3 regions of the Bordetella sp. MIP270_01_BMS genome follow, and region 3 is predicted to be linked to each of the others. Evidence: predicted binding sites of a transcription regulator. Region 3 holds the regulator's gene; each other region holds the start of a gene.
What was found. The regulator HrcA, encoded in region 3, represses chaperone genes, less so after heat shock. The targets are predictions, from matches to a motif close to TTAGCACTCNNNNNNNNNGAGTGCTAA.
Positions count from the first base shown of each region.

Region 1: a site for HrcA is predicted at 1,894-1,920, ahead of groES (co-chaperone GroES). Genes of this name have one in related genera too.
Region 2: a site for HrcA is predicted at 3,056-3,082, ahead of rpoH (RNA polymerase sigma factor RpoH). Genes of this name have one in related genera too.

Region 1 is NZ_CM143297.1:3,858,907-3,864,555, forward strand. Features, by position in the region: gene groL (chaperonin GroEL) at 1-1,516, opposite strand, end outside; gene groES (co-chaperone GroES) at 1,550-1,837, opposite strand; gene ACV17W_RS18100 (GNAT family N-acetyltransferase) at 2,103-2,564, shown strand; gene ACV17W_RS18105 (aspartate/glutamate racemase family protein) at 2,595-3,290, opposite strand; gene ACV17W_RS18110 (hypothetical protein) at 3,553-3,804, opposite strand; gene ACV17W_RS18115 (carboxymuconolactone decarboxylase family protein) at 4,053-4,676, shown strand; gene ACV17W_RS18120 (LysR substrate-binding domain-containing protein) at 4,718-5,614, opposite strand.
Region 2 is NZ_CM143297.1:2,743,850-2,749,498, reverse strand. Features, by position in the region: gene ACV17W_RS12845 (S-(hydroxymethyl)glutathione dehydrogenase/class III alcohol dehydrogenase) at 1-871, shown strand, start outside; gene fghA (S-formylglutathione hydrolase) at 899-1,750, shown strand; gene ACV17W_RS12835 (hypothetical protein) at 1,799-2,491, shown strand; gene ACV17W_RS12830 (DUF1488 family protein) at 2,502-2,768, opposite strand; gene rpoH (RNA polymerase sigma factor RpoH) at 3,125-4,012, shown strand; gene ACV17W_RS12820 (phosphodiesterase) at 4,280-5,098, opposite strand; gene ACV17W_RS12815 (cation:proton antiporter) at 5,254-5,649, shown strand, end outside.
Region 3 is NZ_CM143297.1:1,734,655-1,740,303, forward strand. Features, by position in the region: gene dnaK (molecular chaperone DnaK) at 1-483, opposite strand, end outside; gene ACV17W_RS08080 (thioredoxin family protein) at 540-938, opposite strand; gene grpE (nucleotide exchange factor GrpE) at 944-1,498, opposite strand; gene ACV17W_RS08090 (hypothetical protein) at 1,582-1,827, opposite strand; gene hemH (ferrochelatase) at 1,866-3,005, opposite strand; gene hrcA (heat-inducible transcriptional repressor HrcA) at 3,056-4,063, opposite strand; gene ACV17W_RS08105 (NAD kinase) at 4,177-5,076, shown strand; gene recN (DNA repair protein RecN) at 5,086-5,649, shown strand, end outside.

The sequences.
Region 1 (5,649 bases), 2.1 Mb from region 3:
TCTGCAGGGCGGTGCGGGTAACCTTGGTGGGATCCAGCACGCCTTGTTCGACCAGGTCGGTGTACTCGCCGGTAGCGGCGTTGTAGCCGTAGTTGCCCTTGCCGTTCAGCACGTTGTTCACCACGACGCTGGCTTCTTCGCCGGCGTTCGAAACGATGGTGCGCAGGGGCTCTTCCACGGCGCGCAGGATCAGCTTGATACCGGCGTTCTGGTCGGGAGTGTCACCCTTCAGGTCGGCGATGGCTTGCTTGGCACGCAGCAGGGCCACGCCGCCGCCAGCCACGACACCTTCTTCCACTGCAGCGCGGGTAGCGTGCAGGGCGTCTTCGACGCGGGCCTTCTTTTCCTTCATTTCGACTTCGGTGGCAGCACCGACGCGAATCACGGCAACGCCGCCGGCCAGCTTGGCCACGCGTTCCTGCAGCTTTTCACGGTCGTAGTCGGAAGTGGCTTCTTCGATCTGGACGCGGATCTGCTTGACGCGCGCTTCGATCGACTTGCTGTCGCCAGCGCCGTCGATGATGGTGGTGTTTTCCTTGCCCACTTCGATGCGCTTGGCCTGGCCCAGTTCCTGCAGGGTGGCCTTTTCCAGCGACATGCCGGTTTCTTCGGAGATGACCACGCCGCCCGTCAGGATGGCGATGTCTTCGAGCATGGCCTTGCGACGGTCGCCAAAGCCCGGGGCCTTGACGGCGGTGGTCTTCAGGATGCCACGGATGTTGTTCACCACCAGGGTGGCCAGCGCTTCGCCTTCGACATCTTCAGCGATGATCAGCAGCGGACGGCTCGACTTGGCGACTTGCTCCAGCACGGGCAGGAGGTCACGGATGTTGCTGATCTTCTTGTCGAAGATCAGGACATACGGGTCGTCCAGAGCGGCGACTTGCTTGTCGGGGTTGTTGATGAAGTAGGGCGACAGGTAGCCGCGGTCGAATTGCATGCCTTCGACGACGTCGAGCTCGTTGTCCAGCGACTTGCCGTCTTCGACGGTGATGACGCCTTCCTTGCCCACCTTGTCCATCGCGTCAGCGATGATCTTGCCGATGGATTCGTCGCTGTTGGCCGAGATCGAGCCAACCTGGGCGATTTCCTTGCTGGTGGTGACCGGCTTGGATTGCTTGGCCAGTTCGGCCACGGCAGCGCTCACGGCCTTGTCGATGCCGCGCTTCAGGTCGATGGGGTTGAAACCGGCGGCAACGTACTTCAGGCCTTCTTGAACGATGGCCTGGGCCAGCACCGTGGCGGTGGTGGTGCCGTCACCGGCGTTGTCCGAGGTCTTCGAGGCCACGTCTTTGACGAGCTGGGCGCCGATGTTCTCGAACTTGTCTTTCAGTTCGATTTCCTTGGCAACCGACACGCCGTCCTTGGTGACGGTGGGGGCGCCGAACGAACGCTCGAGCACCACGTTGCGGCCCTTGGGACCCAGGGTGGTTTTTACGGCGTTGGCGAGGACGTTTACGCCGCGGACGATGCGGACACGGGCGTCGTCAGCGAACAGGACTTGCTTGGCAGCCATTGTGAGCTTCCTTCGAAAATTCGGTTCAGGTAATTACTGGATCACGGCGAGGATTTCTTCCTCGCGGATGACGAGCAGCTCTTCGCCATCGACTTTCACCGACTGGCCGGCATACTTGCCGAACAACACCTTGTCGCCAGCCTTCAGGTCGACCGGCAGCACTTTGCCGTCTTCGGTCTTCTTGCCCGGTCCAACGGCGACCACTTCGCCTTGATCCGGCTTTTCAGCGGCGCTGTCAGGGATAACGATGCCCGAGGCAGTCTTGCGCTCGTTGTCCAGGCGTTTGACGATCACGCGATCGTGCAGGGGACGCAGGGCCATGAGGAAACTCCTGTTTCTATATAGAAGGTGAAATGATCGAATCCGGGCCGGTGGTGTTAGCACTCACCGGCGGCGAGTGCTAATTATAGGGATGATGTTGCCGGGTTCAAGGGGGGGTGGGGCCGTTGTTACATTTTGGCCAGCGGGCGGTCGGGGCCCCCGGCCGCCCTTCGCCGCCCGTGACCGGAGAGACGGGCCGATAATGGCGCCTCGGCGGCACGGTGGCGGTCCAGGGCCGTGGCGCGCAAAGGGAGCGAATGCACGGATGAAAATTTCTCTTGAATCGCCCAGGCAGCCGGATGTTTTGGGGCTCATCGATGATCTGGACGCGTTCCAGAAGCCGCTCTACCCCGCCGAGAGCCATCACGGCATCGACATCCATGCGCTGGAAAAACCGAATGTACTTTTCGCCGTCGCGCGCGACCCTGGCGGCGAGGCCGTTGCTTGCGGAGCCATGGTGCTGGAAGCTTCCTATGGCGAGCTCAAACGCTTTTACACAAAGCCGTCCCATCGGGGCAAAGGGATTGCGCGCGCAATGATTTGCCTCCTGGAAACCCAGGCGCAGCGCCGCGGCTGCCATCAATTCGTGCTGGAAACAGGGTATCTGCAACCCGAGGCCTTGGCCCTTTATTCCCGTTGCGGATACCAGCGTTGCGGGCCCTTCGGCAGTTATGTGGAAGACCCCAACAGTGTCTTCATGTGCAAGGCGGCTCCCCGGTTGGCCTAGCGCCGCCGGATAAATGCAGCAGAAAGCTGCTCAGGACAGGGCCATCCTCACTGCAGCCTGGCAATGAAGCTCGGTTGTGGAAAATGCGGGCACAGGGCAATCCTGTGGCGGCAAGAGCAGCGGGATTTCTGTGCAAGCCAGGGCGACACAGTCCGCTCCACGTCGCCCCAGCTCAGCGATGATGTCTTTGTATCGGTTCCGGGTTTCGTCGAGAAATCGATTTTGCACCAGTTCTTCATAAATGCTTGCATGAATGAAGCTCTTTTCCTTTTCGTCGGGAACAATTGCTTCAAGGCCGTTCTGGGCAAAGATACTGGGATAAAAGTCGCCTTCCATGGTTTTTCTGACTCCCAGGAGCGCCACGCGCTTCAGGCCTTTTCGGGCCTTGATCGCATCCGCTGTGACTTGAGCGATATGCAAGAACGGGATGTCGATCATTGGCTGCACCAGCGGGACAAAACGGTGCACGTCATTGCAGGTGATGACGATGAAATCCGCGCCGGCCGCTTGCAGCGCCTGCGCCGATGCTGCAATCTGCCGGCACGCCGCGGCCTCGTCCTGCCGCTCGATGACGGCGTCCACGTAGTCCTGGCGGTTCACGCTCTCCAGCACGATTCGGGCTGAGGTCACGCCGCCTTCGATTTCCTGCACTATCTGATTGACCCGCCTGTAGTACTCGGCCGTGGACACCCAGCTCAACCCGCCGATCATCCCGATTTTCTTCATTTTTCCTCGAACCCTTTTTGACGTGTTCGCAATCGCAAATCTGACTGACCGATAATTCCGGGCGCGGCCCAACGAATCGCCGGATTTTACAGACTGCGCTCCGGGCGGAGTATGGATTGCGCATGGAGCCCACGGGTGAAGGCACCGCCCACAACGATCACACCCTGTGCTGCGCCTCAGGGCAGATGACTGCCCCCGGGCTGCAGGCGGGCGTTCCCGCGACGTTCGGACGTTGCCGCCATGGCTCGTGCTTCGGCACGCATTATTGGCGGTTGATCCAGTCTTGCGTGTCGCGTATGAACCAGGGCAGGTTCAGGCGCTCCCCTTCGCCGGACTGGATGGTCAGCCGTTGGCCAGACGAACCTGGCGCGCTGTCGGCGCGCTGGGCGGCGGGCGGCGGATCGCTGCGGTAGTCCATGCCGGTTTGCCGGGGCGGGTTGTCGGCGCAGGCGGCGAGCGACGCGCATGCGGCCGCGATCAGGATGGGACGCATGGTCGAGCGAAATATATTCATCAAGGTGTGTATTGCGCTGGAAGCACGGGCCGACGTGCCGGACGGAACTGGGCGTAGCCTTTACCTTACTCGCATTGCTGCCTGTTGCGCATCTTGTCGGGCATTCCGTGATGGTTGGGCCGCGGAAACGGAACAACTGCTGTTCCGGCGGCGCGATTGTTGCCAACCTGGGCCGCCGCTAAGCTCGATCGGGCAAATATTGCCGAGCGATATTGCGACCCTACAACAACAAGGACCGAGGAGACATCATGAAGTCATACGCCGTGGGCGCGTTGTGCGCCGTCCTGGCGCTGGGATCAGCGTACGCGCAAGAACCGCCTGCACGCGTGCCTCTGGTGCCGGCGGACACGCAGGACGAGATACTGCAGCCCGCCTTCAACGCCATCAGGGCCCGCGGCACCGAGCCCGGCAACATGCATAGGGTAGTGGGGCACAGCCCTGAAATCTTCAAGGCCTATCTGGGGCTGGCGACGGCATTGCGCAATTCGGCCGAGGTGCCCCGTGCCGACCGGGAACTGGTGATCCTGCGCATTGCCCAGCTGGCAAACGCGGAATATGAGTTCACCGCCCACCGGCCCATGGCGCTGAGCTGCGGCATTTCGGAAGCGCAGGTCGACGGCCTGGCGGGGTGGAAAACATCGAAGATGTATTCCGACAAACAGCGGGCGCTGCTGGCGTACGCCGAGGAAATCGGGTCGCCGCTGGGCGTCAGCGACGCCACGTTCGAGGCACTGCAGGGGTTTTACCAGCCGCGCGAAATCGTCGAGCTGACCATGACGGGCGCGTTCTACAACATGGCTTCGCAGGTGACCGGGGCGCTCGAAGTGAAATCCGACCTGGGCAAGGTGCCGTCCAAGTACGGCAAGTGCTGATGCCGGCGGCCGCGCACGAAGGTGTGCGGCCGTGTGCCCGGCTATTGCGCCGCGTCGTGATGTGAAATCAACGCGATCCATTCACGCAGCACGGCGGCTTCGCGGGTGTCGCATTCGTAGCTGCCCTTGGGTATTGCGAAGTAGTAAGAAAACGCGCCCAGGTTGAGCCACTGGTCGAACGGCGCCACCAGCCGGCCGTCCTGCAGTTCTTGCGTGATGAGCGCCTTCTGGCCCATGGCTACCCCATAGCCGGCCAGTGCGGCTTCATAGGCCAATGCCGATGATTCGAATCGCATGTCTCGGCCGTCTTCGGGAAGGCGCAGGCCGGCGTGCGCAAACCAGACCTGCCAATCGTCGGGGCGCGCGTGGGTGTGCAGCAAAGTGACGCCGCGCAGGTGCTCGGGCCGTTGCAGCTGCCGCGCCATATCCGGCGTGCACACGGGGGCGATCTCGTTCTCCATGATCTTGAACTGCGCCAGGCCGGGTGCATGGCCATGATTGAGCACGATGGCGGCGTCGAGCTGCTCGCGTTCAAAATCGGGCGGACTGGCGGACGTGTGCAGGCGGACTTCCAGTTCCGGGTGCGCCGCGTGCAGGCCGGCCAGGCGCGGCAGCAGCCAGCGCATGGCGACCGTGTGCGGAGCACGAAGGTTGAAGACGCGGGATTGCGCCGCGCGTTGCAGGCTCTGGGTGGCCCGCCGCAGCCCCGCCAGATGGCGCGAAATTTCCTGGTGATATTCCAGGCCCTCGGGCGTGAAGCTGATGCGCCGGTGCTGGCGATGAAATAGCACGGTGCGCAATTGCTTTTCCAGCAAGTGGATCTGCCGGCTGACGGCCGCAGGTGTCACGCACAGTTCCTGCGCCGCGGCCGTGACGCTGGCCAGCCGACCTACGACCTCGAACACGCGCAAGGCGTTCAGCGGGGGAAGCGGATCCATCGTGATTTCGGTTAACTAAAACTGAATCGTAGCAG
Region 2 (5,649 bases), 1.0 Mb from region 3:
AAAGGGCGACCACGTCATTCCGCTTTACACGCCCGAATGCCGCCAGTGCAAATTCTGCCTGTCGCGCAAGACAAATCTCTGCCAGGCCATACGCGCCACCCAGGGCAAGGGCCTGATGCCCGACGCGACCTCGCGCTTCTCCATCGGCGGCGAGCCCTTGTTCCACTATATGGGTACGTCCACCTTCGCCAATCACATCGTGGTGCCCGAGATCGCGGTCGCCAAGGTGCGGGAAGATGCTCCGTTCGACAAGATCTGCTACATCGGCTGCGGCGTGACCACCGGTGTGGGCGCCGTGCTGTACACCGCCAAAGTCGAGGCCGGCGCGAACGTGGTGGTCTTCGGCCTTGGCGGCATCGGCCTGAACGTGATCCAGGCGGCCCGGATGGTGGGTGCCGACAAGATCATCGGCGTCGACCTGAATCCGCAGCGCGAAGCCATGGCGCGCCAATTCGGCATGACGCACTTCGTCAATCCCAAGGAAGTCGATAATGTGGTGGACCATATCGTCCAGTTGACGGACGGCGGGGCCGATTATTCGTTCGAGTGCATCGGCAATACCGAAGTGATGCGCCAGGCCCTCGAGTGCTGCCACAAGGGGTGGGGCCAGTCCATTATCATCGGTGTGGCCGAGGCCGGCGCCGAGATCAGCACGCGGCCCTTCCAGCTGGTGACCGGCCGGCAATGGAAAGGCTCGGCTTTCGGTGGCGCCCGTGGTCGTACCGATGTGCCCAAGATCGTCGACTGGTATATGGAAGGCAAGATCAACATCGACGACCTCATCACGCACACCCTGCCGCTTGAACGCATCAATGAAGGTTTCGACCTGATGAAGCGCGGGGAATCCATCCGGTCCGTGGTGGTTTATTAAGCGCCAGCGAGCAAGGAAGCAAACAGCATGGCAGACCTGGAACTGATTTCTCAGCATCGTTGTTTTGGTGGCTGGCAGCGCTACTACCGGCACGCCTCTGCGCAAATCGGCCTGCCGATGCGGTTTTCGGTGTTCATACCGGCGCAGGCCGAACAGGGTCCGGTCCCGACCCTGTTCTTCCTGGCCGGCCTGACCTGCACCGAAGAAACGTTCATGATCAAGGGCGGCGCGCAGCGGCTCGCGGCCGAATACGGACTGATGCTGGTGGCGCCGGATACCAGTCCGCGTGGCGCCGGCGTCGCCGGTGAAGACCAGGACTGGGACTTCGGCACCGGCGCGGGGTTTTATCTGGACGCAACGGCCGAGCCCTGGCGTACCCATTACCGCATGGAAAGCTACGTGGCCGACGAGCTGTATGGCATCGTCACCCGGCAGCTTCCGGGCGATCCGGAGCGTACGGGCATTTTTGGGCATTCCATGGGTGGGCATGGGGCGCTGGTTCTCGCGCTTCGTCATCCGGAGAAGTTCCGCTCGGTATCGGCCTTTGCCCCGATTGCCGCGCCGATGCGTTGCCCCTGGGGTCAGAAGGCGTTCGGCGGATACCTGGGCCCTGACACCAGCGCCTGGAAGGCCTACGACGCCAGCGAACTGATGGCGCGTGTGCAGCGTCCGCCGTTCCCGCACGGCATCCTGGTCGACCAGGGCCTGGCCGATACATTCCTGGCCGAGCAGCTATACCCGGAAGCCTTCGAGCAAGCCTGCGCGAGCGTCGGCCAACCCCTGACGCTGCGCCGCCACGCCGACTACGACCACGGCTACTACTTTATTTCCACCTTCATGCAAGACCACCTGCGCTTTCACGCCGACCAATATCGATAGGGCGTCGCGGCCGCCCCAGGCCGCCGCCCGACGCCCGAGGACTATCTGGTGATCAACGGCTACGCCCCTTTTGTCTGGATGGCCCTGGCGGCCTTGATAGTGCTTGTGCCGGGCCTGGCACTGCTGTTCGGACGGGGCGGGCCGCGTGATGCCAGCGGCCGGCGCGTATTCCGGCTCAGGCCGGTGCGGCGTCTCTTCGGCGTCATGCTGGTGGCCCTGGCCGGCGTATCGGCACTGCTGGCCCTGACGCTGGTGCAGTTCCTGCGGCTGACTACCGACACGCCGGTCGCAGAAGTGCAGATTCACGAACAGGCACCGGGCCGCTTCCTGCTGACGGCTCAGGCGCCCCCCGGCGGGGCAGCGCGGGTCTATCCCCTGGCGGGCGACCAATGGCAAATAGACGCCAAGGTCGTGCGCTGGCGCTTGCCGGCTCTTCTGGCGGGTGCGCCTCCGCTGTACGCTTTCGAACGCCTGTCCGGCCGTTATAGCGATATTGAGCGCGAACGCAGCGAGCCCCGCAGCGTGCATGCGCTGAAAGACTGGCCCGTGCCCGATCTGGCCACGCTGAAGCGGGTCTTCCCCAACTGGCTTCCGTTTGTGGACGTTGAATACGGCAGTGCTGCGTATATGCCCATGCTCGATGGCGCGCGATACCGCGTGTATATGGACACGCGCGGCGGCGTGGTGGTCCGGCCCGACGGGCAGGCCACCGAAGACGCGCTGCGCCGCGCGGGCTGGTAGGCGGGGGGCGTCAACTGCCGTCGAAATCCCCCGCGCCCAGCTTGATGGTGCCATCTGCGGGCACCCACTGCGCTTTCTTGGCAAGCGCGCGGATATCTTCTTCGGCGGCGTCAAAAGCACGCAGCAACTCGCTGCCGCTGCCGTCGGCCGCGCCGAAGTAACGGCGCAAGGCATCGCCGGAAATTTCAAAAGGGCGCACCACGCCGCCCGTCTCCAATTCGAACACCACATCATCGCCCTGCGCCCGGGCGTTGGTGGCTTTGGCAAATGCACTCATGCGACCTCCTCGTAAGACGGGGCGTACGCCCCCGGAATGGCCCTCCCGGCAAGTGACGTGCCAATGGGGGAGCACGGGGGCGGCCTATGCCGGGTTGAGATCCGGGTGCAGGCGGGCAAGGCTGACGTTGATTTGGGAAGCCGATGCCCCGGGGCTCCCTCACCCTGGCCTGCGGCTTGCTGCCAAGTTCTCAATGGACCCACCCAGGGTATTTGGGGGGCAATCAATTTGGGGACGGGTCGGCTTTTAGTCCGTCGTGGGAACTCCTGCCGCCTGCAATAGTCGAATTAGCACTCAAGACGCCAGAGTGCTAACATCAATCTGATAACGTCGTTCCCTACCTGGAGACCGCCAACATGAAACAACCCAGCAGCTCGTTGGCCCTGTCCGGCAACGCCCTGGCGTTGGCCATTGCCAATCCAGGCTCGCTTGGCACCATCGAAGCTTATATATCGGCCGTGAATCGCCTGCCGGTGCTGACGGCCGAACGCGAAACCGAACTCGGCCGCCGCCTGCGCGACCACGACGACCTGGGCGCCGCCCGCGAACTGGTGCTGTCGCACTTGCGGCTCGTGGTTTCTGTCGCCCGCCAATATCTGGGCTACGGCCTGCCCCATGCCGACCTCATCCAAGAGGGCAATGTGGGCCTCATGAAGGCCGTCAAGCGATTCGACCCCGAGCGCGGTGTGCGCCTGGTGTCATTCGCCGTGCACTGGATCAAGGCTGAAATTCACGAGTTCATCATCCGCAACTGGCGCATGGTGAAAGTGGCCACCACCAAGGCCCAGCGCAAGCTGTTCTTCAATCTTCGCAGCATGCGTCCCGATGGGCAGACGCTCGATCCTGCTCAAGTCGACCGCATCGCCGAAGAGTTGAACGTACGGCGCGAAGACGTCAGCGAGATGGAGGTCCGCCTTTCCGGCCGTGACCTGTCGCTCGAAAAACAGGACGACGACGAAGAGGGTTACGCGCCCATTTCATATCTGTCCGACGAAGGGCGCCAGGAACCGAGCCATGTGCTCGACCGCCGCGACCAGGACGAATTGCAGGGCGCCGGGCTGGCCCACGCTTTGCAAGCGCTTGATGCACGCTCACGTCGCATCATCGAAGCCCGCTGGTTGCAGGACGACGGCGGGGTAACGCTGCAAGAGCTGGCCGAAGAATTCGGCGTTTCCGCCGAGCGCATCCGTCAGGTCGAATCGGCGGCGCTGAAGAAAATGCGTGGTGCGCTGACACCGGCGTGAACTGTGCGCGGGCGCTGAAACATATTGATTCAAATTCGCGCCCGCCGAGTTCGATTGTCCGGAAACTTAATGCGCGCAGGGGCGCCTAAACCTATGTAGACCGCGTAACCGGCCTCCGGTTTGGCAGTCTTGTATCCGTTTCGGCTTCTCCTCTTTCCCCTCCCCTATGAAACGGATACTTGCGGGGCACCTTGCATATCGGTGCCCTGTTTTTTTGCCCGCGCCAAACGGCACGGCTCCTGGCCATGCCAGGTAAGGCGCCGGCGTTCAGGCAGCGCGCAGCTGCTGCCACGTTACGGCGTCGACGCGCCGCACGCCAGTGGCCAGCGAGCCATCTCGATACAGCTTCAGCCAACGATAGCCGGGCGCCGCGTCATCCACCACGTGTCGTCCGTCACGTATGGCGAACTGGAAGCAGGTCGACGGCGCGGCCAGCATGCGCAGATGATGGCGGCGGCGATCAAACGCCTGATGGACGTGCCCCCACAGCAGCACGCGCGTACGCGGCAGGCCGGACAACTGCTGAAACAGCTCTGCGGCGTTGTCGACCATCATGGTGTCGTGCCACTTGCTGTCCATCTGAACGGGGTTGTGATGCAGGGCCACCAGAATGTGGCGGTCGCCCGCCAGGGCCGCGGCGCGCTCGAGCAGATCGAACTGCGCGTCGTCGATATGGCCCGCGTCGGAACCCGCTATTGTCGAGTCCAGCAGAATGATCCGCCATGCGCCTATGTCTGTGACAGGCTGGGTCCACAGGCCCAGCGCATGGCGCAGGGTCTGGGGATGATCGTGGTTGCCGGGCAGGCAGCGTACCGGCCAATCGGTTTGTTCCAGCATTTCACGCAGGCGGCGGTATGCGCCCGGCGAGCCGTCCTGAGACAGGTCGCCGGTGGCCAGCAGCAGATCGGGGCGATGACCATTGGCGCGCACCAGATCCAGCACCGCGCGCAGGCTGGCGTCGGTGTTGACCTCGCACATGACACTGTCTGGTTCGGCCAGCAGGTGCGTATCGGTGATCTGCACCAATAGCGTCGGCGCGTCGGCGCGGCCGGCGCTGGAAGTCGAGGCCGGCAAAAGACTCTCCATGCGTTTACGGAACGTCAGTACATTACCCAAAAAGCGCGGGCATCGGGTATGAGGGAAAGGGCGAGGCGTAACGAAACGTGGAACATCCGCCGGCGCTGAGTGTAAAAAACGCTATTCTTCTTGTTCCGTACACACCCGCTTCACCGCCCCATCTCATGGATATCGGCTTGATCGTATTCGGCTTGTCCGGCCTGCTGACCCTGGTGTGCTTCATGCCGCCGCTGGCCGGTCGGTTGAAGCTGCCCTACTCGGTTCTGCTGGCCATCGTGGGTTGCGCGCTGGGCATCTTGCTGCACCTGCACGGCTGGGCGCCGCCGCTGCTGGCCGACCTGCTCGATACCATCGAACACTTCGAGATTTCGTCCGAGACCTTCCTGATGGTCTTTTTGCCGGTGCTGTTATTCGAGACCGCGCTGGCCATGAACGTGCGTCGCCTGATGGACGACATCGGCCCGATTCTGATGATGGCGATTGTGGCCGTGGTGGTGTGTACCGTCGTGGTCGGTTTCGCGGTCAGCGCGGTGTCTTCATACGGGCTGATCGCGTGCCTG
Region 3 (5,649 bases):
GGCGATGCGGCCGGCGTCTTTGGTGGCCTGGCGCTGGCTGTCGTTGAAGTACGCGGGCACGGTGATCACGGCTTCGGTGACCTCTTCGCCCAAATAGTCTTCAGCGGTTTTCTTCATCTTGCGCAGCACGTCGGCCGACACCTGCGGAGGCGCGATTTTCTTGCCGCGCGCTTCAACCCAGGCGTCGCCGTTGTCGGCCTTGACGATGCTGTAGGGCATCAGGTCGATGTCTTTCTGGACCGCTTTTTCGTCGAACTTGCGGCCGATCAGGCGCTTCACCGCGTACAGCGTGTTCTTGGGGTTCGTGACCGCCTGCCGCTTGGCCGGAGCCCCCACCAGGGTCTCGCCGTCGTCCATGTAGGCAACGATAGAGGGCGTGGTACGGGCGCCTTCGGCGTTTTCGATGATCTTCACCTGGCCGCCGTCCATCACAGCCACGCAGCTGTTGGTCGTGCCCAGGTCGATGCCGATGATTTTGCTCATGGTGGAATACCTTGATATAGATCCGTGGAATACAGGGATAAAAACTCAGTCCCAGCCTAACTGGGGCTGCCAGGCGGGTTTTTCAAGAGCCGCTCGATAGCCTCGGTAAATCGGGGCAGACCGGGCCAGCCCGTAATGCGCCCCAGACGACGCCCGCCCCGGAACAGCACAAAGGTGGGCACGCCATGCAGGGAAAAACGGCGCCCCAGGGCCTCGTCGGCATAGACGTCGGCCTCGAACCAGGTAAGGCCGAGGCCGAGCAGCGCCTGCCGGTGCAATAGCGCTGCCTGCTTGAATAAATTACAATTGTAACAATCCTGACCCCACAGGAACACGCAGCGCAGATCGTCGCCGGGCGCGTTCACCACCAACGAATCGAAATCGGCGGTGCCGACCGGCTGCATGGGGAACGCCTGGAACACCTGCGCCGGGTCGAAGGCACTGGGGCCGGACATGGCTATCAGCCCTGGCCCGAGGACACCATGACCAGGGCCGGACGCAACACGCGGTCGGCGATGACATAGCCCTTCTGCAGCATCTGGCTGACCGTATTGGCCGGGTGCTCGGACGGCACCGAAGAAATGGCCTGGTGCAGGTGCGGATCGAACTTGTCGCCGGGGGCGGGCGCGATTTCCTTCAGCAGGTTGCGCTCGAAGGCTGCGGTGAGCTGCCTGAGCGTGACCTCGACACCTTCGCGCATTGCATCCAGGGTCTGGTCGGGCTGCGCCAGGGCCGCCTCCAGGCTGTCTTTCACAGGAACCAGGCTCTCGGCAAAGGACTCTATGCCGAATTTGCGGGCCTTGGCGACGTCGTCTTGCGCGCGACGACGCACATTCTCGGCATCAGCATGGGCGCGCAGCAATTGATCCTGCTGCCCCGTGACGGTGGCCTGGGCGGCCTCGAGTTCTGCGCGCAGCGCGGCTACCTCGGCCTGCAGGGCTTCAACGGTGTCGGGCACGGCCGGCGACTCGCCGGACTCGGGGCTTTGATCGACAGGCTCTTGGGATGCCGTCATTGGGAATTCCTCCAAAAAACAATAGCGTCGGCCCCGAGGGTGGGGGCCGATCTGGTGATTTCAAGAGGCGACGGCGATAAAACTCAGGTTTTGTTCGGCTGGGACGTCGACGGGGGGTCGCTGGCCGGGAAGGTGTCTTCGAGCGCCTCGTCTACCTGAGACTCGGGCACGCGCTGAGGATCGTCGTCGGGTGTGATGGCGATGGGATCGCTCGCCGGAAAGGTATCTTCCAGCGCCTCGTCGAGGTCGCGCTCGACGGGATCTTCTTTCAAGTTGCCGTGCCCAGGTTCCGAAGAAGTGCCTACGCCCGGTTTTACGTCAGTATTCATGTGCTGGCTCCTGAAAGGTCGATCGGAATCGGCTGGGGTCAGCCGCCGCGTTCCGTGCTGCCGGATACGCCAGCATCCAGTTTACGTGTTGCCGGGCCGCGCGTCGGCCAGCCTTGTAAGTGATTGTCGACCAATGCGGCCAGGGCGTCGGTCCAGGCGGGGTCGTCGTTGAGCGCCGGAATGTAGCGAAACTGGCGCCCGCCGGCCGCTATGAAGGCGTCGCGGCATTCCTGGCTGATTTCTTCGAGGGTTTCCAGGCAGTCGGCGACGAAACCCGGACACACCACGTCGATGTCGGTAACACCCTCGGCCGCCATGGCTTTCAAGGTGGGTTCGGTATAGGGTTCGAGCCAGCGCGCCGCGCCGAAGCGGCTCTGGAAAGTGACCTCGACCTGATCGGGTGCCAGCTGCAGCTTTTCCCGCAGCAGGCGGGCCGTGTCCAGGCAGTCACGATAGTAAGGATCGCCCAGCTCGATCGAATAGCGGGGCAGGCCGTGAAAGCTCATGACCAGCTTCTGCGGACGTCCGTGCGCCTGCCAATAGGCGGAAATGCGGCCGGCCAGCGCTGCGATATATCCCGGATCGTCATGGAAGCGCTTGATGAACCGCAGCTCGGGCTGGTCGCGCAGGCGGCCGACATAGGCCGCCACGGCATCGACCACGGTGGCCGTGGTGCTCGCGGCATACTGCGGGTACAGCGGGACGGCGAGAATGCGCTCGCAGCCCTGCTTGCGCAGATTGACGATGGCCCGCTCGATCGAGGGCTCGCCGTAGCGCATGGCCAGCTCGACCTGGACATCGTGGCCGCGCTGGGCGAGCGCGCGCTGCACGGCTTCGGCCTGCCTGCGGCTGTACACGAGCAATGGCGAGCCGCCTTTCATCCAGATGCCTTCGTACCGCGGTTGCAGTCGCCGCGGCCGGCGCGCCAGCACGATGCCATGCAGGATGGGCAACCACAGGTAGCGGGGGATTTCAATGACGCGGGGATCGGACAGGAAAGCCGCGAGGTAACGCCTGATATCGCGCGGGGTGGCGGTTTCGGGCGTGCCCAGGTTGACCAGTACCACGCCGGTACCGGCCATGGGACGCGGGGCAGGGTTCTCGTCGAATGGATCCGCCTGGTGCGGTTCGGGCAGGTAACGCTCGGGCCACAAATATTTGAACAGGCGTAGGAACACTAAATACCCCTCTGGGGCGCGCTTCGGAAGAAGGCCGGCCCGCTACAGATTCATTGGTTGTTGCTGAACGCGTTGGACAGCAGGCGCGCGGTAATGTCGACGATGGGAATGACACGCTCGTACGCCATGCGGGTCGGGCCGATGACGCCCAGGGTGCCGATCACCCGGCCGTCGACGCCGTACGGCGCGGTAATGACCGAGACTTCTTCCAGGGGCAGCAACTGGGATTCTCCCCCGATGTAGATCTGCACCCCCTGCGCGCGGCTCGAGGTGTCGAGCAGCTGGAGCAGGTCGGTTTTTTGCTCGAAAAGCGAGAACATCTTGCGCAGGCGATCCATGTCGGACGCGATATCGGTAACGTCGAGCAACTTGCGCTCGCCCGAGATGACCATGTCGTCACCGTCCTCCGCCGCTTCGGCGCCCGCCTCGACGGCTGCCTGCATGAGGCGGGATATGTCTTCACGCAGCTGGGCCAATTCGGTGGTCAGGGTGCGGCGCACGGCGTCAAACGACTTGCCTGCGAAATGCACGTTGAAGAAATTGCCCGCCTCGATGAGCTCGGCTTCGGAGTAGTCGCGCTGTACCGTGAGAATGCGGTTCTGCACATCGCCGTCGGGAGTGACGATGATGAGCAGCACCCGCTTGTCGGACAGGCGAATGAACTCGATCTGGCGGAATACCTGGGCGCGCTTGGGCGTGAGCACCACGCCGGCGAACTGGGTCAGGTTGGACAGCAGGGCTGCGGCGGCATTCACGGCGCGGGACGGCTCGGTAGCCGACAACGACGCCGAAGGGATCTGCTGGTGCTGGAATTCGAAGGGCTGCACCGCAAGCAGCGAATCCACGAACATGCGGTAGCCGCGCGGCGTGGGCACCCGGCCGGCCGAGGTATGCGGGCTGTGGATCAGGCCCAGGTCTTCGAGGTCGGCCATGACGTTGCGTATAGTGGCTGGCGACAGGTCGAAAACCTTTGAAAGCGTACGCGAACCGACCGGTTGTCCGTCGGCGATGTGGCGTTCAATCAACGCTTTCAGCAATGCGCGTGCACGATCATCCATATGGGCTATTGTAGGGAAACTTTTGGAAATGAGCGATTTTGTCCCGCAGCAGAATAAGCGGCCCCCATATAATCGCCGAATCCGCTGTACTTGAAATTATCGCCTCTCTTGCCATGCACTTTCCCACCGTCGCCCTGATAGGCAGACACCAGGACACCGGCCTGGACGCGCCCCTGCGCGCGCTGGCCCACATGTTGGTGCAGGCCGGCCGCCGTGTACTGGTTGAAACCGATACCGCCGGCAATACCGGCGTGCACGAATACCCGGTTGCCAGCCTCAAAGAGATCGGCGAAGAGGCGTCGCTGGCCGTGGTCATGGGCGGCGATGGCACAGTGCTGGGGGCCGCCCGCACGCTGGCTCCGTACGGCGTGCCGCTGGTGGGCATCAACCATGGCCGCCTGGGCTTCATCACCGACGTCCCGCTCCAGGAGGCCCATACCGCGCTCGCGCGGGTCATCGAGGGCAACTACCAGGCCGAAGACCGCATGCTGCTGGTCGGCAGCGTGTGGCGAGGCGACCAACTCATGTATACGGCGCCCGCGTTGAACGACGTCGTGCTCAACCGCGCCGGCCGCGGCGGCATGATCGAAGTACGCGTAGAGCTTGACGGCGCATTCATGTATGGACAACGTGCCGACGGCCTGATCATCGCCACACCCACCGGATCCACGGCCTACGCCCTGTCGGCCAACGGGCCGATCCTGCATCCCGGCCTCGATGCCATGGTGCTGGTCCCCGTGGCGCCGCAAACCCTATCCAACCGCCCCATCGTCATCCCCGGCGGCGGCGTGCTCAACATGACCCTCACGGGCATGGGCCGGGTCGAAATCGGCGCCAGCGTGCATTTCGACATGCAGACCTGGTCCGACCTGCAACCGGGTGATCGCATCTCGGTACAGCGTGCGCCGCACACCATACGATTCGTGCACCCCGAAGGCTACAGCTTCTTTTCGACCCTGCGTCGCAAGCTGCACTGGAACCTGATGCCCCAGGCTTCGGACAGCGTGGAGTAACGGCAACACATGCTGCGCACCCTGCATATTCGCGACTTCGTCATCGTCGAACAGACCGAGATTCATTTCGGCGCGGGCTTCACGGTTTTTTCGGGCGAGACCGGCGCGGGCAAATCCATTTTGATCGACGCGCTGGCCCTGGCGCTGGGAGGCCGCGCCGATGCCGGCGTCCTGCGCGATGGCGCCGCCCGCGCCGACATCACTGCCCTGTTCGACACGCCTGACACGCTGCGCGGCTGGCTGGCCGAGCGTGAACTCGACGCCGGCGACGAACTGACCCTGCGCCGAGTGGTCGACGCACAGGGGCGCAGCCGCGGCTATATCAACGGCATGCCGGCCACGCTGGCGCAGTTGCGCGAACTGGGCGACTGCCTGGTCGATATCCATGGGCAACACGCGCACCAGAGCCTGATGCGGCCCGATGCGCAGCGCGACCTGCTGGACGCCCACGGAGGGCATGGCGATCTGCGGCAGGCAGTGGCCAACGCCTGGAAAGAATGGCGAACGCTGGCGCGCCAGCTCGAAATCGCCGAAAAAGACGCCGCCGGCCTTGCCGCCGAACGCGAACGCCTG